Regions from separate parts of the Sphingobium sp. B11D3D genome, predicted to be linked through region 1. Evidence: riboswitches for the same ligand, from Rfam matches in the RefSeq annotation. Region 1 holds a riboswitch; the other holds the start of a gene.
What was found. A riboswitch is a leader RNA that binds a small molecule or an ion and turns the genes downstream of it on or off. The one in region 1 is predicted to bind cyclic di-GMP.
Positions count from the first base shown of each region.

Region 2: linked by a shared signal. The riboswitch ahead of M2334_RS06305 (autotransporter domain-containing protein) and the one ahead of M2334_RS16120 (DUF4402 domain-containing protein) in region 1 are both predicted to bind cyclic di-GMP.

Region 1 is NZ_JAOQOG010000001.1:3,468,611-3,478,983, forward strand. Features, by position in the region: gene M2334_RS16090 (TonB-dependent receptor) at 1-175, opposite strand, end outside; gene M2334_RS16095 (amidohydrolase family protein) at 594-2,048, shown strand; gene M2334_RS16100 (DUF4402 domain-containing protein) at 2,110-3,072, opposite strand; gene M2334_RS16105 (hypothetical protein) at 3,171-5,822, opposite strand; gene M2334_RS16110 (hypothetical protein) at 5,839-6,828, opposite strand; gene M2334_RS16115 (hypothetical protein) at 6,821-7,393, opposite strand; gene M2334_RS16120 (DUF4402 domain-containing protein) at 7,413-7,940, opposite strand; cyclic di-GMP riboswitch class I at 8,206-8,282, opposite strand; gene M2334_RS16125 (FAD-dependent monooxygenase) at 8,766-9,827, opposite strand; gene M2334_RS16130 (hypothetical protein) at 9,848-10,048, opposite strand; gene glpD (glycerol-3-phosphate dehydrogenase) at 10,342-10,373, shown strand, end outside.
Region 2 is NZ_JAOQOG010000001.1:1,324,486-1,334,858, forward strand. Features, by position in the region: gene M2334_RS06275 (CaiB/BaiF CoA transferase family protein) at 1-179, shown strand, start outside; gene M2334_RS06280 (hypothetical protein) at 176-442, opposite strand; gene M2334_RS06285 (MarR family winged helix-turn-helix transcriptional regulator) at 700-1,185, opposite strand; gene M2334_RS06290 (TonB-dependent receptor plug domain-containing protein) at 1,479-4,298, shown strand; gene M2334_RS06295 (MFS transporter) at 4,295-5,683, shown strand; gene M2334_RS06300 (pyridoxal phosphate-dependent aminotransferase) at 5,945-7,087, shown strand; cyclic di-GMP riboswitch class I at 7,367-7,441, shown strand; gene M2334_RS06305 (autotransporter domain-containing protein) at 7,846-10,373, shown strand, end outside.

The DNA.
Region 1 (10,373 bases):
CGCCCTGCTGGTCCATCAGCCGCTTGTCGTAGCTGGTGATCGAGAGGGGAACCTCGTTGATCGCCTGTTCGCGCCGCGTCGCGGTGACGACGATGACGCCCTGATCGTCAGCAGCCTCCGCTGCGGCAGCATCGGCGGCGTCGGCAGCATGCGCCGTGCCGATGCACGTGGCCAAGACAGCGGCTGCGCAGGATATGGAAAGGGCACTGAATGTGCGCCCGCTTCGCGTCGACCCGATTTCGTTCTTGATGAGAGACATGACTCCGACCCCTTTTTCTCGATACTTGCGAGTAACCTCTCTTGCGCCACGCACCGTCCAGATGTCCTCGCGTGTAACCTCCCTGCTGTTGACCAGCATTTCTGGGCACCGCGTTCCCCGGCGCACGCACATCAAGACAAAGTTTTGCCCGCTGCACCATTGCAAGAAGCGAACCGACCTGTTGCTAAATGTGTAAGAGGAGCGCCCGGCGTTGTTGCAAGCGGCGTCGAGCGATCTCTTTTTTGCACCGCCTGGAGCGCCCAGGCGCTTTAGAGTGATGGCAGATCAAGGCCGTTGGGTTTTGGGTGAGCACAGGCAGAATGGGAAACCCGTCATGACACTGCGGACACTGCTGGCGGGACGCGTCCTTGTGGATGCGCAAGGCACGCTGCTCGGACCAAGTCGGATCAGCATGGGCACCGACGGACGGATCTTGACGGTCGAGCCGGTGCCCGCGGAGTCGTTAAGTCCGGAGGAGGCCGGGCGCCTGATCATGCCGGCACTGTCCAACGCGCATGATCATGGCAGAGGCCTTCGGACCCTCGCCTTTGGCGCGCCCGATCAATCTCTGGAAAGCTGGTTGCCCGACCTGCGCCGCCACCCACGGGTCGATCCCTGGCTCAACGCTGTCGTGGCGCTCGGCAGGATTGCGTTGAGCGGTGTCGCCGCCGTCAACCATTGCCACAATACGCAGGACGGGCGCGCCTTGCTCGCTGAGGCGGAGGCTGTGTCGCGGGCCGCGCGCGATGTGGGAATCCGTGTCGGGTTTGGCTGGCCATTCTTTGACAGAAACCCCCAAGTCTACGGCGATCTGGGCCGTCTCGCCGCTTTCTATCCTGAAGAACAGCGCGCGGGAATTCTCGCGTCCGCTGATGGAATGCGGGATTGTGCCACGAATTTCTCATGGTTCGAGCAAGCCAAGGCACTCGAGCACGACTATTTCACGCTTCAGTACCATCCGGTGGCGCCGCAATGGACAAAACCCGAGACGCTCGAGGCGATCGCGCGTGCATCAGCAGCGGACGGACGACGGGTGCACACCCATATGTTGGAAACCGAGCTTCAACGGGATTGGTCGCGGGCCAATTGTCCGGGGGGTGTCGTGAGCTGGCTAGACACCCTGGGCCTGCTCAATGAGCAGCTCACTGTCGCACATGCAATCTGGCTCGATGATCGCGACATCGCGCTACTCGCCGAACGCGGCGTCATCGTGAGCGTCAACCTTTCCTCCAATCTGCGTCTCCGGTCGGGCATGCCTCAGATCGGCCGTCTGCTCGATGCTGGCGTGCGTGTCGCGTTCGGGCTGGATGGCATGGCTCTGGACGACGACGAGGATATGCTACGGGAGCTGAGGCTGGCATGGCATGTGGGCGCTCGCGAGACGAAGTGGGGCATGGGCCGGGACCCCGGCAAAATCCTGAAAGGCGTTTTCGACTGGGGGAGGCAGTCCATCCTCGGCACTGCTGCGACGCCCGCCCATGCGGTCGCAGCGGGCCAGGATGCGGATCTTTTAATCCTTCGCTTCGACGTTCTGGCCGCCGATTGCGTCATGCCTGATCCCGATCCCGTTCGCCTTGTGCTCGGACGGGCCAGAGCCGAGCATGTCGAATGTCTGCTCATCCGCGGTCGCCCCGTCGTTCAGGGAGGGCAATGCACCGGGATCGATCTGCGCGCACTAGAAGCGCGGCTCGTCGAGGAAGCGCGAGACGCCTTCGCCCGGTCACCGGCGTCTGAGCGAGACATCGCGCAGGCAAAGTCGGCCATAGGGCGCTACTATTGCTGCGAATAGATACATCGATGCTGGTTCAAGCGAGCCCTGCGGCAGCTTCCGAGGCGCAACAGGACGCTCGTCAATTATAGCTCACCGTAACGGCAAAGCTGCCGGCGTAATCTCCCGAGGCTGTGCTACTCGGCACCGTGAGAGTGCCCCCTACGCCCAACGTGAGGGAGCCCGATGTATTCAGCGTCTGTGCGCCGCTGGCGGATGGCGAAAGTGTGACACTGAGCGTGCCCCCGCCGCTCCCGCTCATTGTCAGGCTGCCCGGCATCGTGACCGTGATCGCCGTGCTTGCCTGTCCGCCAATGGAAAACTGCGCGCGACCGCTGGTGAGGCCGGGAAGCAGGACGGGGCTTCCCGTTCCGATGGACCGGGCACCATTCACGTTGCTGATCGAGACAGTGCCGCTACCGCTCGCAGGCGGTCGGATCGCGCCGAACGCCAGATCGCTGCTCTTGGTGAGGGTCAGCGACTTCCGAATTGTCGCCATCGCGTTTCGGGAAAGCGAAGATGCGGACGGGACTGTCGGCGATTTCGCGACGCCCACGCCCCATGAGGCTGACGCGCTCGTACTGGTAGAGGCGTTATCGCCAAGAATCGGCAGGGTCATTCCAACGAGGAAGGTGCGGCTGCTCGTTGAGGAGAAGCCGGTCAGGGGAAAGGTGATCGAGCCATCGGGATTCGTGGTGACAGCGCCCACCGTTCCAGTGCCGGAAGCCACGGTGAAGTTCTTCACTTTCTGAGCCCGGCCACTGATCGTCGTCAGCGAAAAGAGGCGGACGATCGCCGTCGCGCTCGTGCACGCGCTGCCGCCCGAGCACCGGATGGTGACGGTGGCGGCCGACTTGGTGCCCGAGGCGATATTTCCCCCGCTGCCCGCCGCCGAGGAGACCGCGCCGCTCGTCGTAATGGCGAAGTCGGTGTCGCCGCTCGCCGCCGCCGCCACATTGCCGAAGTTCGGCGTGTTCGTTGTGATAGTGTTGACTGTGAAAGACTGGGCCAACGCCGACCCTTGTGGAAGCGCCACCCAGAGCATTGCCGCACAAGTCGCTGCCAGTGTGCGCAGCCGCCGCACCGGCGCCGGCTGCCTGGTGGGCCAAGCGCTGCGCGCCGCCCCAGATGCGGTCGCATGTCTCAATGCCTTGTCCCTTCGAAAATGACGGTCGCATTCGCGTCCTGCGCCATGCCTCCCGCTTCCGGAATAATGACGGAGACCGGCGCGGCCATGGCCATGCCCAGCCGCCCGGCCTGCTCGCGATCGAGTTGCAGATCATAGGTGCCAGGAGGCAGGCTCTCGAAATAAATGCTGCCGTCGAACTCGGAAACCGCCTCCTTCCGCGTGCCATCCTCACCCACAAGCGCAGCGCGCACGGACGACAGGCCCACGAGCTTGCCAGTCGGTTGCCGCAAGACGATGTGGACAAGCGCTTCCCCTACCGGCTTGAACGGATAAGCCAGCACCGCCACCTTGCCCCGGACGGGCCCAAATTCCACAATTTGGGGAGGGACGGCGACATAGGGCAAATCCACATCATCCAACCCAATCGTGACTCGGGCGGAGGGGCCATATCCCAGGCCAGTCACCAGCGCTCGGCCGTTCGCGTCGGTGACCTCCTCCCTGGTCCCGCCTTTCAGCTTGAGCCCGGATACAGGCAATTCGCCCGGATCTCGTCGACCGTTGCCATCGGAATCGAAGAAACTTTCGAACGCCAGATTCCCACCCGATGCCGCCCCGGAGCGCCGCACAGCATAGCGCCTGCTCAATGGATTGGGTGCCAGACTGAAGCTTAGCTGGATGCCGACGCTCCAGTCCCCTCGGGGTCTGGAATAATCCGCGCTGAAGGTAAGATCGGCTATCGGCAAGCGGACACTCAATCCCGCTTCCGCCGTCGTATCCCAGGTCGTTACAAATGATTGTCCGGCTGCGAGCCGCAGGGAGGAGCCTTCTCCCACGCTTCGGTCGACAGCCAAGTTAAAGGATCGGGCCTGAAGAGAGGGCTGCACATCATAGTCAAAGCCGCCCCGAACTTGCCAGTCATAGCCCGGATTGAAAGAAGCCGAGACATTTCCGGTCAATCGGTTCTGAGCCGCTGGCCCGGGCATGCGGTTATAATCCCAGCTGGCAGAGACCAGCGCACGGGCAATCGGAAGCGACATGCTCAATGTCCCATAGACGGCGCTCTGTCCGTCCACATAGGCGTCTTGACCGATCCGCAAGGCCACCGGAATGATCGAGCGGTTTCCGGTCTTCAGGCCAAAGTCGAAAGTTGCTTCGGTTCCAGATCGCAGAGCGCGCCCGTCACCACCATGGGGGGCGGCGTCATCGACAAAGCCATTTCGGAATTCGGCGCGTCGTATCGTCGATGCGATCCCGAACGGCTTGCCCGCGATGCCCACGGCAGCAGCATATCCGCTCAGACTGTCTCGCGCTGCATCGCCCTGAACAGCCAAGCCGAATACCGAACCTCGCACGCCGGCCGAGAGGAGGAAGCGCGCGGCATCCTGCGTGGGCGAATAGCGCGCGAGACCGACCGCGCCTGTCCAGCTTTCGGAAAAGCCGTACAGCACATTCAACGTACCGACGAGCCGCCCAGCGCCCACGGATGGCTCTTGTGTGCCCTCAAAGCCAACGAGGGTCTTGCCCTGCTCGCCAATGCCGAAGTCAATGATCATTTCTCCGGGAGCGGCCTGTCCGCTGCCGACGGAAATGACCCGTGTGGTCTCAGTGCGGCTGCCATTGGGGCCATAATCCACAATCCGGATGACATTGAGGCCACGAACCAGCGGGACATCGTCAAATTCGTAGCGTCCTTCGACCGCCGTCGACTGCGCACCGCTCAGAATATCGTTCACATAGATCTGAACGTCATGGCCACGCGGGAGTTCGCCGCGAATATCGACGTGCTCGAAGATGCTCGCCTGCTCCAAAGGCCGGGTTGAAAACGCAAAGCCGCGCGCGGCAACACTTCTGGGCCCCAGTGCGAGGGCCGGCAGGAATGTGTCGCCCAAGGAAGCACTGGTCGCCTGCAGGGGACCTAGCAAGCCGCCCTTCGGCTCACGCCGCTCAAGAAGCAACCGCGCCAGAGCTGGCTTCCCACGATCGTCCGACGCGAGATAACCTTGAAACCCAGCGTTCAAGAATGCGGCCGAAGCCCGCACGTCGAACCGCCTTTGAAAGGGTTGCCCCCGCGTATCGGAACCCAAATCCGTGGTTACATCGAAGGCGGGAAAAGACAGCATGCCAGCTGGCGCCGCCACCGAAAGAACCGGCTCCAGGACAGCGCCAGAACGTGCGATGTTATTTCCCTGCGCCATCCGCTCAGCCCGCATCTGAACGGGCAGCTTCTCTCGGGCCTCCAGATTGAGCGTCAATTCCGACACATCCAATGTCATTCGCACCGGGAGCAGCCGTTCCATCAGGGAAACGGTCAGGTAGATGTCTCCGCTGTCTTCCAGCGCGTCACCCGGCTTAAGAATGATGCGCGCAGTGCCCGCCCGCGCCTCACCCAATGCAATGTCAAGGAAGATGGACTGGCGAGCCTGGCCCACCTGCCCCGTCAATCTACCATCTGCTGGTGAAACCTGAACATCCAGATCGAGAAGGCGCGTGAGCGCGCCGACGGGGATGAGAACGATATCGTCGCCCACCTGAAGTGCGGGAAGCGCATCCGATAAAGGTGCCCGGTCAAGGACAACCTCAAGCAGCAAAAGTTGAGTATCGTCAGCGGCCAGTTCGCCGCTGTCCGCCCAAAGAGGAGTAGGCTGAGCAGTGGCGATCATGAGCATCAGTCCAATCCACAGGCTACGGCAAGGAGATCTGGCTCTGCGCAAGTATCTTCCCCGGAGCTGTGTCTTGGTCGGTGAACACGACGCTGATTTGCTCGCCTCGCTGCGGACGAGAGCGCAGAGCGATCTTTACCTGTCGCCGCTCTATCTCAGGATAGACACCGATCCCGCGCACGACACCCAACGGCTCGTCCTCACGGCGCGCCTTCGCCTTCCGGATTTCGATATCGCCGAAAAGGGAGTTCGGCCCACGCCTCACAAGATCAAAAGTGACGACCGGCGTAGGGCTGTTCAGCTCAGACCCCGGACCAGGACTCTCCATCGTAAACCGTGTGTTTTCGATCGCGGCCTCAACCTGTGGCGTGCCGATGCGCACGATCACAGGGATGGAAATGCCCAGAACAGATGCGATGCGGAACGAAACAGCGCCCGGTTCCGCATTTGCAGCCTGATCGGCGGTTAGGCCCGTGTCAGGTGGCGGCACCGCCGTCACCGTCAGATGCGTGCGATATTCGCCGGCGGGCCAGTCGCCGGTGCCACCTGCACGAAGACGGATTGTCTGCCCCGTCCCCGGCTTGAGCAGCACGCGCCTGGGCGTCACCAGCATCATGGAACGCGCGGATTGAAGCTTGGCACTGAGGTCTTTCACCTCCGGCGCGCCGTCTGCTTCATCCGTCGGGCGGATCTGGCCGGTGGGCAACATGACTCGGTCGACAAAGCTGATGTCATATACCCCGGCGGCAGTCCCTTGGTTGAAGAGGAATATGCTCGCCGTCCGCCCCAGCCGATCAAAGGTGATCCGCTTCGGATTGATGTTGAGGCTGGCGCTCCCGCCGGCCTGCTCTGTCGTCGCAGGCTGGGCAGAAGAGGAAGTGCAAAAAGCGGATGGGAAGGCGCCAGCGACCAACGCAATAGCGATAGCGATGCTCTTGCGTTGGTTCGCAGATCGCGTGAGACGCTTCACGACGCCTGGCAGAGTCATCACCGGCGTCTCTCGCTCATTCATATTGCGCCAGGACCAGCAAAGGCCCGCCGTCGGGCCCGTAGCTGTCGCGCAGCGCTTTCAAAAGAAATGGAGGAACAGACAGAAGGCCATCGCCGCTCAGCCGGCCCATGAGGACATCCTCGAACCCCGAGGGGCCGGCTTCAAAGGACGGGAAATTATCATCGCTCAGCGTCGCCATCGGTACACTAAGCGAACCCCCTGCGCCTGGCTGGACGAATGCTTTTGAGACCAGGAGCGAAAACGTCTGGTTGCTGCCCCCGGCGATTTGAATAGGAGCGGCCATCGAAAGCCCGGTGTTTTGGTCGCTCTCGTTTGACTGCGGCCCTGGCGATAAGATCATGACCCGGAGGCTCGACTGAAGAACCAGCACCGGCTGCAGAACAATGTCCTTCGCCGATTGCGTGATCGAAGCTGGCTCCACGATCGAAACCTGGCCTTTCGCAGTCGCTTCCGCCGCGTTCGCCTGTGAGGCTGCAAGCGCCGCGCAAAGGCACAGCGCTCCCAGCGCAGGAGCGGTCGCCCGCAACAGGCGCACTCCCATCCGGATGGATGATGAGACCGTCACGAGACGCTCCTGCCACAGGTCAGTTGTAGGCGACGGTCGCCGTGAAGCTGCCCGAGTAATTGCCAGAGGCCTGCGTATTGGGCAGGGAGAAGCTACCGCCGACGCCGAAGGTCGCGGTGCCAGCTGTGCCGATGGAGCTGGACAATGTGCCCGTTGCGGCACTCGGCGTCAGCGTGACGGTGATCGTGCCGCCGGGCGTACCGGTCATGGAGAAGCTGGCGGGCACCGAGATCGAGAAAGTCTGCCCCCCTTCACCCGAGACCGTGTAGGCTGCGCGCGACGTCGTGCCACCAGCGGCAACGGCGTCGCCGGAACCAGACAGGCTGCGATTGCCCGTCGAGGCATCGACAGTGACCGTGTTGGTCCCTGCTACCGAGGGTTTCACGATCGTGCCGAACGCAAGGTCGCTGGTTTTTGCGATCGAGATCGGCTGAACGATCCGGGCTGTACCCGTGGTCGACACAGATGCTGAGGACTGAGCGTAGCTTGCCGCCGGGATGGAGCCCAGAAGCGCAATTGTCGCGATAGACTTCAAGTTCACGAACATGACGATGTCTTTCTCTTTCTTGATATGCACATGAATTTAATCGGAAAATATCAGACCCCACCCGCCTTGGAGGCCCTCGGGCGGCAGCGTTTCGCGGGTCTTGGGATTACAAGCGGGTGCATCTGGCGAGCCAGTCGCAAGCAACTGGATCACGTGATGATCGGTAAGGGTGCTTGCTGACCGTCGCCAAAGACGGGCCGTTGCCCGATGAGGGCGGAAAGGATCTGGAAGGCGCGAAGACGACAGGTCCACAATAGTTCTCCGTTTCGGTAACCCCGCTATCCCTGTGAGGGACCGGAGGCTTTGCGTCCCATCGTCGCCGATGGTTTGCCGTTTCGACCGAGAATCTCGGGCGCTATTAGGTAAATTTTGATTTAACTATTATACGCTACACAGTCAACGCCTATGTGGTGAACGACCAGATGGAGAATTGTGCGACTACTCCCATGTTGAACCGCAGATCGAGTAGCACGATTAGGAGCGCGTTTGTTTTCAATGAAATAAACGCGAGGTTTGGATCATCGGAGCCTAAGCAACACGCCAAGAACTTCGCGGACTGAAGCGAACCGACGATGCGGTTAGCTCGCGCCAAACCGAATTCCATGAGGATGTATTTCGTTGCCGTCGCTATGATCCCGACGAATTACACATCCGGGCTAAATGCCAAGGCCCGTCTCGCGAAAAACGCCGCTTGGGCTCCTCTCCCCCCGCTTCGCTTGTCAGGGCGTGGAGCGCGCGACGCGGCCAAGCGTCGGTCCTCGTTTGAGCGTTTGCGGGGTGGGGTGCGGCCTCAGGATGTCGGCGCAATGCCGGAGAGCAACCGCCTCAACCGGCAGAGCGCACGAAATTCTGGCTGATCTGCTGGCCAGACCGCGCCAGTCTACGCACCTCGGGTAGCCGGGACACTTCATATCGCATGAGCGCGGCATTCGGGTCGGTCCGCAAGGCCGCCGGGTCGAGGCAGCGCGCGAGGGTGAGAGCATCTTGCGCGGCGGTTGCGAAGCCATTGCCCGTCATCGGTGTGCAGACATGGGCAGCGTCGCCAACCAGACACGTGCGGCCGGCGACGAGTCGGTCCGGACAATATTCCACGACCGGTGTGCCGAGCACCGCTTTGCGGGCGATACATTCCAGGATCGCGTCGCGCCAGGGCGATGGCCAGTGCCGGGGCGCCAGTGCGGCCAGCTCGTCGAACAGCGCATCCGGCATGTCGCTCGGGCGCAGCGAATGCCGCACCAGCGCGCCCTCGACCGCCCCTGTGCTGCGGAGGATTGCGTTATGTCCGGCGTCGTACCAGCCCCAGCCGACCCGGCGGCGGCCGCGCTCCGGACTGCCATCGGCGGCTGTCAGCGGAAAGCCGAGAAGCACATAGGGCCCGGATTCGAGAAACTCCAGATTGGGCGGATAGCGGACAGACAGCGCCGACTCTTCGGCAAAGCCGACCCAGGCCAGATACTCCGCGAAGACCGCATCGGGGCGCTCCGGACTGATCTGCCGCCGCACAACGCTCTGATAGCCATCCGCACCGACCAGCACCTTGCCATCGAACCGCCGACCATCGGCGGTCCTTGCCCAGGCCCGATCCTCCGCCTCTCCCGTCGCTTCCACACGGGCGTTCTGCAGGATGACAATGCCGGCCTCGCCCGCCGCTGCGCGCAGACCGCGATAGACCGATTGCCATGCCTGGACGCCCGTGGCGAGCGCGCCGGCGGCATGAGGGCGCCCGGTCAACTGCTCGAGCAAGCCATAGCCGACCTGCAGCGCTGCCCCGGTCCGGTCCGTATCGGTCGAGCGCTCGAGCAGCGTGATCGAGAAGCCATGCCGCGACAGTGCGAGGCCGGTCATGAGGCCAGCGAGCGAGCCGCCGACGATCAGAATGTCGCTCATCCGCTCCGGGCCCGACGACATCAGCTTTTCGGCGTCACCCAGACCTCGACGGAGGCGACGAACTTGCCGGGCGCCGGTTTGCCGACCTGCACGCGATCGATCGTCACCAGCTCGCCGCTCTCCAGATTGAAGCTGGCCCAGGGCTTGGGCATGCGACCGAAGGTCATTTTCTGAACGGGTTGGCCGGTGGCCGAATTCATGATGGTTGCGATGACACTCATCGCCCAGCCGATAGCCACCATGGCGTGCTGCGGTCCAGCGATATTGATAGCCTGCCGACGCCGCGCGGGTACATCCGACGGGTTCGTTTGAAATTTCGCTTTTCCGGTGCGCTGATAGGTCCCGTATCTCGCGCCGACCCCGTCGCCCGGCCAAGCTAACGGGAAACTCGCTCGCCAATATAGTCTTGCGAGCGAAATTCGCTGGCGCCGGGGGCCGACCATCTACCCATTTCAAAATACGAAAGATACGAAAGTAATTGACTTTCGTTGTCAGGCGCTGCGAAAGTCGCTTCATGGCTATCGAGTATGATGTTCTGGTCGTTGG
Region 2 (10,373 bases), 2.1 Mb from region 1:
GTCCGGATGCGCTTGTATCCTTCGATATCCCCGAGGGACCTCTTACGGGACCAGTGCGCTACCCCGGTGCCGGCTTCCGCCTTACACCCGGTCTTCAAGTCGGCGAAGTCCCGCCTCGCCTCGATGAAAATCGGGCCGAGATTCTTGATTGGCTCCACCGGACGGAGCCAGGCCACTAGGCTGCCATGGACACACGCTTGTCACGAAGGCTGTCAGCAACCGCGACAAGAGCGACACCGCCGCAAAGGTCGCTTGGCGGATGGAGCACTTGCAGAACAATATCGCTCGGTGTCTCGACGCGCTCGATTGTCCGATCGCAAGAAGAGCGCCATTGCAGACCGAAGACGAAGCGATTGATAGAGAAGATGTCCGGTTGCGTGTGCAGATGCGTGACCGTGCGGCACGTGAGGATGAAGTTCGCAATGCGCCGGGCCAAAGGCAAGAAAAGTGTCGCTTAAATTGCTTTAGACACATCATTTCTGATCGGGCTCGCTGCGCTGGTTTCCAGCCGTGCATATCTCGTTCTGGCGCTGCGGGGATCGGCGCACGAGATGGATATCGGACGGCAAAGTCGTGTCGCACCTCGCGGATGGGTAGCAGGCAGCGGTTGATCGCATCGCGGTTGCGGTTCAGGGGAGAAGTTGGGACGTTCGCCAGAGGCGCTATGCCGGGACCGTCTTCGACGGAGCGATGTGAGCTCTATCCCTTGCCCCGCCCATAATTCTCGATCGCCTGGCTAACCCGCTGGAGGACGGAGAGGCAGGTCTCCAGCTCCGAGCGGGAGACGTCGCTGAGCAGTGCGTCCCTTATGTCGCTAACCTCCTGCGAGATCGTCTCGATGATCGGATGCGCCGCTGGCGTAAGGTGCAGGTTCTTGACGCGGCGATCCGTGCTGCTCTCACGCCGCTCAAGCAGCCCCTGACGGACGAGCTCGTCCACGATGGCCACCAAAGTGGCGCTGGTGACGGACATATGCTCCGCCAGTTCGGTCTGGGTAATCCCCGGCTGCAGTCGCGCCCAGGCGAGCACGCGCCAGCGGGGCTGTGTCTGGCCCGCGAAGCGTAGATGTTCATCCAGCAGATTGCGCCACGCGCGGCCGGTGCCGACCAGCCACCACGACATCTGCACCCGCAAATCAGCATCCGAACCGGGTTCCTGGCCACGGGCCGGCGGCGGTCCTGGCACGAACCGCGCCTTCGCATCCTTTGCAGAAAAGGGCGTGATTTTCGCCGAATCCTTTGCGTCTTTCGACCTTCCCATCATCGCCCTCCTGCCTTGTTAGTCTTGATGCTTCAACACCCATTGCCTTCACTTTAAAAGATAGGATATGAATTACTAGTCGCCCTAAACATTAGGTCGGTAAATTCATGTCCATACGTGCTCTACGCCGTGGCACACGGAAGCGGTCGGGCGAACGATATGGGCAGAGACTGGGGAGAGGAATTGCAATGCTGGCGCTTCGTCAACGAGTTCGGGTTTTGAGAAATTCTGCGGCCATTCTGGCGATGGCTGCGATCGGCGTGGCCTCTGCCGCGCACGCGCAGGATCAGGGCGGTCCAGCACCGCAGGCCGAGGATCAGGCCGCATCCGGTTCGCAGGAGATCGTCGTGACGGGCTCGCGCATCACGCGCGGCGGCTTCACTGCGCCGACCCCCGTCACCGCGATTGGCCGCGACCGACTGGAGACAACTGCCGCGACGAATATTGGCGACGTGCTGAGCCAGTTGCCGAGCTTTCGGGCCACCTCCAGTCCTTCCGCGACGCAGACGACTCCCGGCAATGCCGTCGGCTCGCGCGTGCTGGAACTGCGCAGCCTTGGCAGCGAGCGCACCCTGGTGCTGGTCAATGGCCGTCGGTTCGTGCCGACGACAGCGCGCGGGACGGTCGACACCAATTATATTCCCGGCATCCTCATCGATCGCGTCGACGTCGTGACCGGCGGTGCATCGGCGGCCTATGGTTCGGACGCGGTCGCGGGCGTCGTGAACTTCATCCTCAACAACAAGCTCGATGGCCTTCGCGCCGAGGCCCAGTCGGGCATCTCGCAGCGCGGCGACGACCGCACGATCTTCCTCTCGGCGGCCGGCGGCACATCCTTCGCCGGTGGCCGGGGCCACGTCGTGTTCGGCGGGGAGTATGAAGACAATGATGGCCTGGCGGACTGCTATCAGGCCCGCTCGCTGTGCGCGCAGGAGTGGACGCTTGTCGGCCGCCCGGCTGGCGCGGCCGGTGCGGGCGCCCCGGCGCTGAGCATTCTCAACAATGTCCACACCGCCACCATAGCCCCGGGCGGCCTTATCCTCAGCAATGGCCCCCTCAAGGGCCTGCAGTTCCTGCCGGATGGGACGACAGCGCCCTATGAGGTCGGCAGGCTCGCGGGTTCGCTGTTTCAGCAGGGCGGCAGTGGGAAGGGCCAGAACGCCTTCCTCGCCGGCTTGCTTCTCAAGGTGCCGGTCGAGCGCTTCAGCACCTATGGCCATGCCGAATATGAATTCAGCGACGCGCTCAAGGCCACGCTGGAAGCATCCTATGGCGAAGTCCGCGCTTTCTCGGTGAGTGCACAGCTGCGCGACAGCACAGGCTCGCTGATCGGCCCGGTCCGCCGCGACAATCCATATCTCCCCCGGTCGGTCACGGACGTCATGGATGCCAACGGCATCACCCAGTTCAACATGGGCCGCGCCGGGCTCGACCTCGGCAATGCCCGCGGCGCGACCAAGAGCACTGCCTTGCGCATCATCGGTGGCCTCTCCGGCGCCATCACTGATAACTGGACGTGGAACGCTTACTATCAATATGGCCGCAGCACCTATCATCAGGAAGCGACCAACAACCTCATCCGCTCGCGCCTGCTGCTCGCGGCCGATGTTACCTCGGGCCCCGGCGGCACGCCAATCTGCCGCTCGACGCTCACCAACCCGACCAATGGCTGCCAGCCGCTCAACCTGATCGGCGCGGGCCGCTTCAGTCAGGAGGCGCTGGCCTATGTCACCGGCACATCGATGCTCGACCTGAAGATCACCCAACAGGTTGCCGCGCTCGACGTGCAGGGCGATCTCATCGACTTGTGGGCCGGCCCGCTGTCGCTGGCGGCCGGCGCCGAATATCGCCGCGACGAGGTGAAGGGCTCGACGGACCCGCTCTCGCCGACCGGCGCCTTCTACGTCTCCAACTTCGCTGCTTCCAACGGCAAGGTCGAGGTCAAGGAAGCATTCGTTGAGGCGGTCCTGCCACTTCTCAAGGATAGTGCGCTGGGCAAAAGCCTGGAGCTGAACGGCGCCGCGCGCCGCACCGACTACAGCACGAGCGGCGCGGTCACCACCTGGAAGCTGGGCGGCGTCTATGAGCCGGTCGATTTCCTGCGTCTGCGTGGCACGCTCTCTCGCGATATCCGGGCGCCCAATGTGAATGAGCTGTTCGGCTCGGTCACGCGCAGCTTCTCGTCCTTCACCGATCCGGTGACGAGCAAGCAGGGCCTGATCGAAATCGTCTCGGGCTCGAATAATACGCTGCGCCCGGAAAAGGCCGATACCTTCACGGCCGGCGTGGTGCTGAGCAACCTGTCGTTTCTGCGGGGCTTCAATCTCTCGGTCGATTATTACAATATCCGCGTGAACGACGCTATCGCGCAGATCGGCTCATCGACCATCGCGACGCGCTGTCTGGTGAACAACGCGACCGAGTTCTGCCCGCTGATCACGCGGAACGGGGCAGGCGAAGTCACCCTGATCAACGACCGTCTGCAGAATGTGAATGGCTTCAAGACCCGGGGCTTGGACATCGAGGCGAGCTATCGCACCCGCATCGGTGCCGCCGCATCGCTCGACCTGCGGCTGCTGGCGACCAAGACGTTCGATCTCATGATCATCGACAGCGCCGGTTCGGTCGACCGCGCCGGCCAGACCGGCTTCCGCGCCAGCAACACCCCCGGCGTGCCGGACTATGTGCTGGACGGCATGGCGACCCTCAAGGCCGGGCCTTTCAGCGTGAGTGCGCATGGCCGCTACATTCCCGAGGGCAAGTTCCTCGTCGAGTTCGTCGGCCCCGAGGATGCAGGCTACAGTGTCGGTCTCGCGAACAGCATCAGCACCAATCGCGTCGCCGCCCGCTTCTATGCGGACCTCACGCTGGGCTGGAACGTGAAGGCCGGCCGCAGCGATTTCGAATATTTCATCGCGATCCGTAACCTGTTCGACAAGGATCCGCCGATTGCGCCCAGCGCGGTGGGTATCACCAATCAGGTGCTATTCGATCAGGTCGGGCGCGCGTTCCGCGTCGGGGTGCGTCTCAAGCGATGAGCGAGCCGGTCGGCACGCAAGCCACGGGTCAGACGCAGCCGGCATCGGCCGGCGCGTCTGGAGCCGGCGACGATTGGCCGTCGCCGGCCCGCGCTTGGTACACGATCTGGCTGATCGCCTTCGTGACCATGCTCTCCAATGTCGACCGGAACATCATCAATCTGCTGGTCCAGCCGATCAAGCGCGACCTGGCGCTGAGCGACACCCAGATCAGCCTCATCATCGGCTTCGCCTTTTCGTCGGCCTATATGGTCGTCGGCTTGCCGATGGCTCGCGTCGCGGATCAGCGCAGCCGCAAGATGATCCTGACGGCCGGCCTGACGGTGTGGAGCCTGGCCACTGCGCTCTGTGGCATGGCCAGGAGCTTTGGCGGACTGTTTTTCGCGCGCGGCGTCGTCGGGGGCGCGGAGTCCGTCGCCGGCCCCTCGTCCATGTCGATGATCTCGGACATGGTGCCAAGGTCAAAGCTGCCGCGTGCCTTCGCGGTCTATCAGCTCGGCATCAGCGCCGGTCAGGCCACGGCGTTGTTGGCTGGTGGCCTGCTGGTGGCGTTCTTTGCCGGGATGGGACCGGTCCACATCCCGGTTCTGGGCGAGATGCGCGAGTGGCAGCTCGTCTTCCTCGTCTGCGCTCTGCCAGGGCTGGCAACCGCCTTGCTCTTTCTCTTCACCGTGCGGGAGCCGGTGCGCCGCAATCGCCGCGGCAAGGGCAGCGTACCGCTGCGCGAGGTCGGGGCGTATCTCTTGTCAAACCGCATATTGTTCCTTCCCCTGTTCCTCAGCATCGGCATCGGCGCGATCGAGACGACGGGCCTCATGACGTGGCGCGCGGCCTTTTATGAGCGCACCTATGGCTGGGGACCGGCGCAGATCGGGCCGCTGCTGGCGCTGTCGCTCCTCATCTCCACGCCGATTGCGTTGACGCTGGGCACCTGGTTTGCGGAATATATGGGCAAGCGCGGCAATCCCGATGCGATGGCGCGGGTCTGCTTCTATTCGCAAGCACTGTCCGCTCCCTTCGCGATCGCCACCTCGCTCATGCCCAGCCCCTGGCTCGCCTTCTTCTGCGGCATGATCTCCTCGATCATCGGCCTCGCCAGCGCGCCTGCGCAGAATGCCGCGATCCAGATGGTGACGCCAAGCGAGATGCGGGCTCAGATCAGCGCGGTGTATCTCTTCACCATCAGTGTCATCGGCAATGGCCTCGGGCCGCTGCTCATCGCGCTCGTGACCGATTTCCTGCTGAAGGACGAGAGCATGCTGCGCTATTCGATGGCGTTCTTCGCCGCCGTAATGGCCCCCGGCGGCGCGGCGCTCATGTATCTGGCGATCAAACCTTATGCTCAGGCTGTAAGGAGGTCTGGTTTCGGGGAGGCTTCCCGCTGAAGGGGGTCGGAGGCCCTACTTCCGTGATGCAGGTTTCTGCGAGCTGCCACTTGACAGACTGCCTGAAAATGCGCGTCACGCGCAGGCCGAAAATACGACCTGCCGTTTTCTTTCTGCCGAAAGCAGTCTTCGAAGCGCCCGACGACGCTGGCGCAATTTTTTGATTTCACGGCAGATGCGCCGCGAGGACGAACGACGGCCGGGGTGGGGTTGCATCGTTGGCATCTGCGCCGCCGCCGGCTATCGGCGCTGTACCGAGCGATGGATCATCTGATGGAAGTCGAGCCGTTTCAGGCCATAGAATTGAGCAAGTTGGCCTATCGCCTGGGCGCGGAGGGGCGCTCGGTTCTCCATATGGAGTTTGGTCAGCCCTCGACGGGGGCACCGCAGGCCGCATTGGACGCTGCGCGCGACGCGCTTGGCATCGATCCGATGGGCTATTGGGAGAGTCCTGCGCTGCAGGCGCGGCTCGTCCAGCTGTATCGGGAGCGGTACCGCATGGCAGCCGAGCCTGATCAATTCCTGCTTACCTGCGGGGCCTCGCCGGCATTGGTCCTTGCGCTGAGCGCCCGGTTTAAGGCGGGCGACCGTATTGCCATGGCGCGACCGGGCTATGTGGCCTACCGCAACACCGTGCGCGCGCTCAACATGACGCCGGTCGAGATCGAATGCGGCGAGCAGGATCGCTTCCAGTTGACCGCATACGCGTTGGCAGCGCTCGATCCAGCGCCGCAGGGCGTGATCGTCGCCAGCCCGGCCAACCCCACCGGAACGATCATTGCGCCTGCCGAACTGGAGGCGATTGCGCGGCTGTGCGCAGAGCGCGGCATCGCGATCATCTCGGACGAAATCTACCATGGCCTGAGCTATGGCGCGCCTTGCCGCTCGATGGGAGAATTCGCAGCCGACGCGATGATCGTCAGCAGCTTTTCCAAATATTACTGCATGCCCGGCTGGCGGCTCGGCTGGCTCTACGTGCCGCGCGCCATGGTCGAGCGGGCACGCGCCTATATGGGCAGCCTGTTCCTGACCGCGCCATCGATCAGCCAGCATGCCGCTTTGGCGGCGCTGGACTGCACGTCAGAGCTGGAAGCGCATCGGGCCACTTATGCCCGTAACCGGGAGATTCTGCTGGACGCCTTGCCAGCCCTTGGTCTGCGACGCATCGCGCCGCCGGATGGCGCCTTCTACATCTATGCGGATGTCAGCGAATTGACGGATGATAGCCCTGCGTTCTGCAAGAAGCTGCTCCTTGAGACCGGGCTCGCCACGGGACCGGGGGTCGACCACGATCCGGTCAATGGCCATCGGTTCATCCGGCTGAGCTTTGCGATCACGGAAGCCGAAGTGCAAGAGGCAGTGCGGCGCCTGTCGGCGTGGTTGCCCGACCAGCGACGGCTGTAACGATCACGTCGCGGGGGGCAACCATATTTTAGAGCGACGGATGCAGCGCAATCGACGTCGTGCTTGCGTTGAAGTTAACTATAGTTATCGGCTTAACACGGCCGGTTATGACCCCGCTCCAGACCGAGGGCGATAATTTTCACACGACAAATCAGCTGCATGGCTCCGATCTGCATGCGCGCCATCTCGACAAGGCCGGGCTTTTTTGTTGCGCTGCCGCTCAGCTAACGTTAATATTCCTCCTGAAGATGACGGCTCCGCCCGATGGGCGTTCGTTGCCTTCGACAAGGGCAAACTGTCGGTAACGGCGGGACGCAAAGCCTCCGGCCCCAATGGGGTAGCGGGGCTACCGGGGGATGAAACAGAGCATTTTCGGATATCGTGTGTAGCCTGCTGTGAGAAGGTCATGGGGTTCGTTTGAACCTCAGGCTGCGCTCCCTGTCGTCGCGCTTCGATCCCTGTCTCAAATCCCGTTGAACCGCACCTGCATGGCGGTTTGCCCTTCACATCATCTGGGCGGTGGGCCCACACGAGGGGATTTCGTAATGCAGGGTAAGGCAATCAAAACGCGCAGCGCCGTTCGGCAGGCTCTCAAGGCAGGTCTGTTCAGCAGTGTCGGTATCGCGGGGCTGCTGGCAGGCGCCTCGGTCGCGCATGCCGAGCCTGGCATTTGCCAAGCTGAGGGTAATGTAACGCTCTTTTTCTGCGAACCTTCGTCGGTGAAGGCTCGTATTGAAGGAGGTGATACCAGCCTCACCGTGAACGGCGCACAGGACGAGTGGAGTATTACGGCCGATGGCGTCAGCTATTATACGTGGGATAACACAAGCCCTGGCGATATTACGTCGACCCTCCTCATCACCAATTCCACGATCAGCACCACTGATAATGGCGGCGTAAACGTCAGTTCCAATATCCAGGGTCGGAACGACATTTCGGTCACCGTGGGCCCGGACGTCACGGTCAACAGCGTGGGGGGCAGCGGTGGCATTTGGGTTCGCAACCAGATCGCGGGCGACATCGCGATCGAGAATGGCGCCGCGCTGACGGTCTCAGGCGTGGAAACCAATGGCATCTCTGCCACCACCAACGCAGGATCGGTGAACATCACCAATAGCGGGGCCATCACGGTCCAGCAAACCAACGGGGCCGCAGACTTCACCCAGCGGGGAATTTACGCCGACGGCGGTTTCAACGATGCCGAGCCGGTCGAGGTGACCGTGACGAACACTGGCCAGGTGGAGGCACAGGCAGCCGGCATCCGTGTCGTCAATTACAACGGTCTCGCAAAGATCACGAACAATGCGTCGGTCTCGTCGGTGAACAATCAGGCGCTGGTCGGCTGGACGCCGAATGGCCAAGTGGTGATCGACAATCAGGCGCAGGGCACCGCGACATCGGACGCCGGACCAGCGATTCAGGGCGCTTCGCAGGTGGGTGACATCACCATCACCAATGCGGGGATCGCGGAAGGCGAGTCCGGCATTCTCGCCATCGCCGGTTTCGATCCGGATGAAGCAGGCTCAGGCAAGATCACCATCACCAACAGCGGCACTGTCACCGGCAGAACCGGAAGCGCGGTTCAGGCGCGCACGCCGCTTGGCGATGTGGTCATCAGCAACACCGGCACGCTGCAATCGCTGAGCGGGATCGCGGCTGTCGATGCAGACACGCTCAGCGGTACGGTCCAGATCATCAATTCCGGGTCGATCCTGGGTGAAACCGGCATTGTCACCAACAGCGCGGCGACCACCATCATCAACTCGGGCACCATCGAGGTCTCGCCTTCCTCCGGCCACGCCATTCTGATGGGCGCCGGCGACGTGACACTGGAACTGCGTGCCGGCTCCAGCATCACCGGTCTCGTCGCGGATGCGGATATCGCGAGCGGCACCAACACCCTGGCCCTGGGCGGCATCGTCGACTCGTCATTCGATGCCGGCCTGATTGGCGTGCAGTATAATGATTTCGATGAATTCGTGAAGGTAGGGGACGGCACCTGGACGCTCACGGGGACAGGAACGACCGGCTGGACAGTCAAGGAAGGGACGCTGAACGCAGGCAGCAATGGCGCATTCGGCGTTGGCCAGGACTATGTCGTCGAAGGTGGCGTGCTGGGCGTGGGTGGTTCGCAGAATGAGGTGACCTTGGGCTCGCTCACTGTCGCGCAAGCAGGCCTCGTCGGCACCGACGGGGGCGTGCTCGTGCTCGATCAGAGCAGCGACACCGTGTTCGCTGGCGAGTTGATCGGCGGAGGGACGTTCGTCAAGGCGGGCGAAGGCGTGCTCGCGTTCACCGGTAACGGCTCGCCCTTCAATGGCGCGCTGGATGTTACCGGCGGTTCATTTAACCTGACTGGCAGCCTCGTCACGACTTCGGTCTCCGTGGGCGGCGCCGAAATTGCTTCGCTCAACATCGTGAGCGGCGGTACGCTCAATTCCACCGAGGGCTTGATCGGCATGGGAGGAACGACCGGGGCCGTCACTGTCTCTGGCGAGGGGAGCTGGAGCAGTTCCAGCTCCATACAGATCAGCCGTGACCCCAACTCCTCCGGTTCGCTGACCATCATGAATGGCGGCTCGGTCGAGACGGTGAATGGCAGCATCTACATGGGCGCGGGCGGCTCGATCAGCGTCAGCGGTGAAGGGTCGGCGCTCCGTGTCGGTACGCTGCATTCCGAACTGCCGGCCGACTGGGTTTCGGCCGATGGCTGGTTCAGTGCGGATGAGGGCAGCATCTCGGTGACCGACGGTGGTTTGCTGGAGGCTGACGGCAGCTATATCGGTGGAAGCGGCTCAGGCACGGCGACGATGACCGTCGACGGTGCCAACACGGTCTGGCGCAACGGCCTCAGCCTGTACATCGGCGGCACCGGCAACGACACCATCGGGCAGGGCAATGTGACGGTGTCTGGCGGCGCAGAAGTCACGTCCTACACCAGCGCACTTGGCGTGGACACTGGCTCGAGCGGAACGCTGACCCTTACCGGCGAAGGCACGACCTACAGTGTTCTCGCCCGTAACGGCTACGCCGGGAACATGCGGGTCGGCTACAGCGGCACGGGCACCGCCACGGTTTCCAACGGCGCCCTGCTGTCGGCAGCGGCGCTGATCGATGTGGCGAGCCAGGAGGGCAGCAGCGGTACGCTGACCATCGAGGCGGGCGGCCGCGCCACCGGCGAATCCCTGCGAATCGGTGGGGCTCAGTCCGCTGTCGGCAGCGTCAGCGTCGATGGAGCAGGCTCCACGCTCGAAATCGGCAGCGGTCGCATCGGTGTCGGCATCTC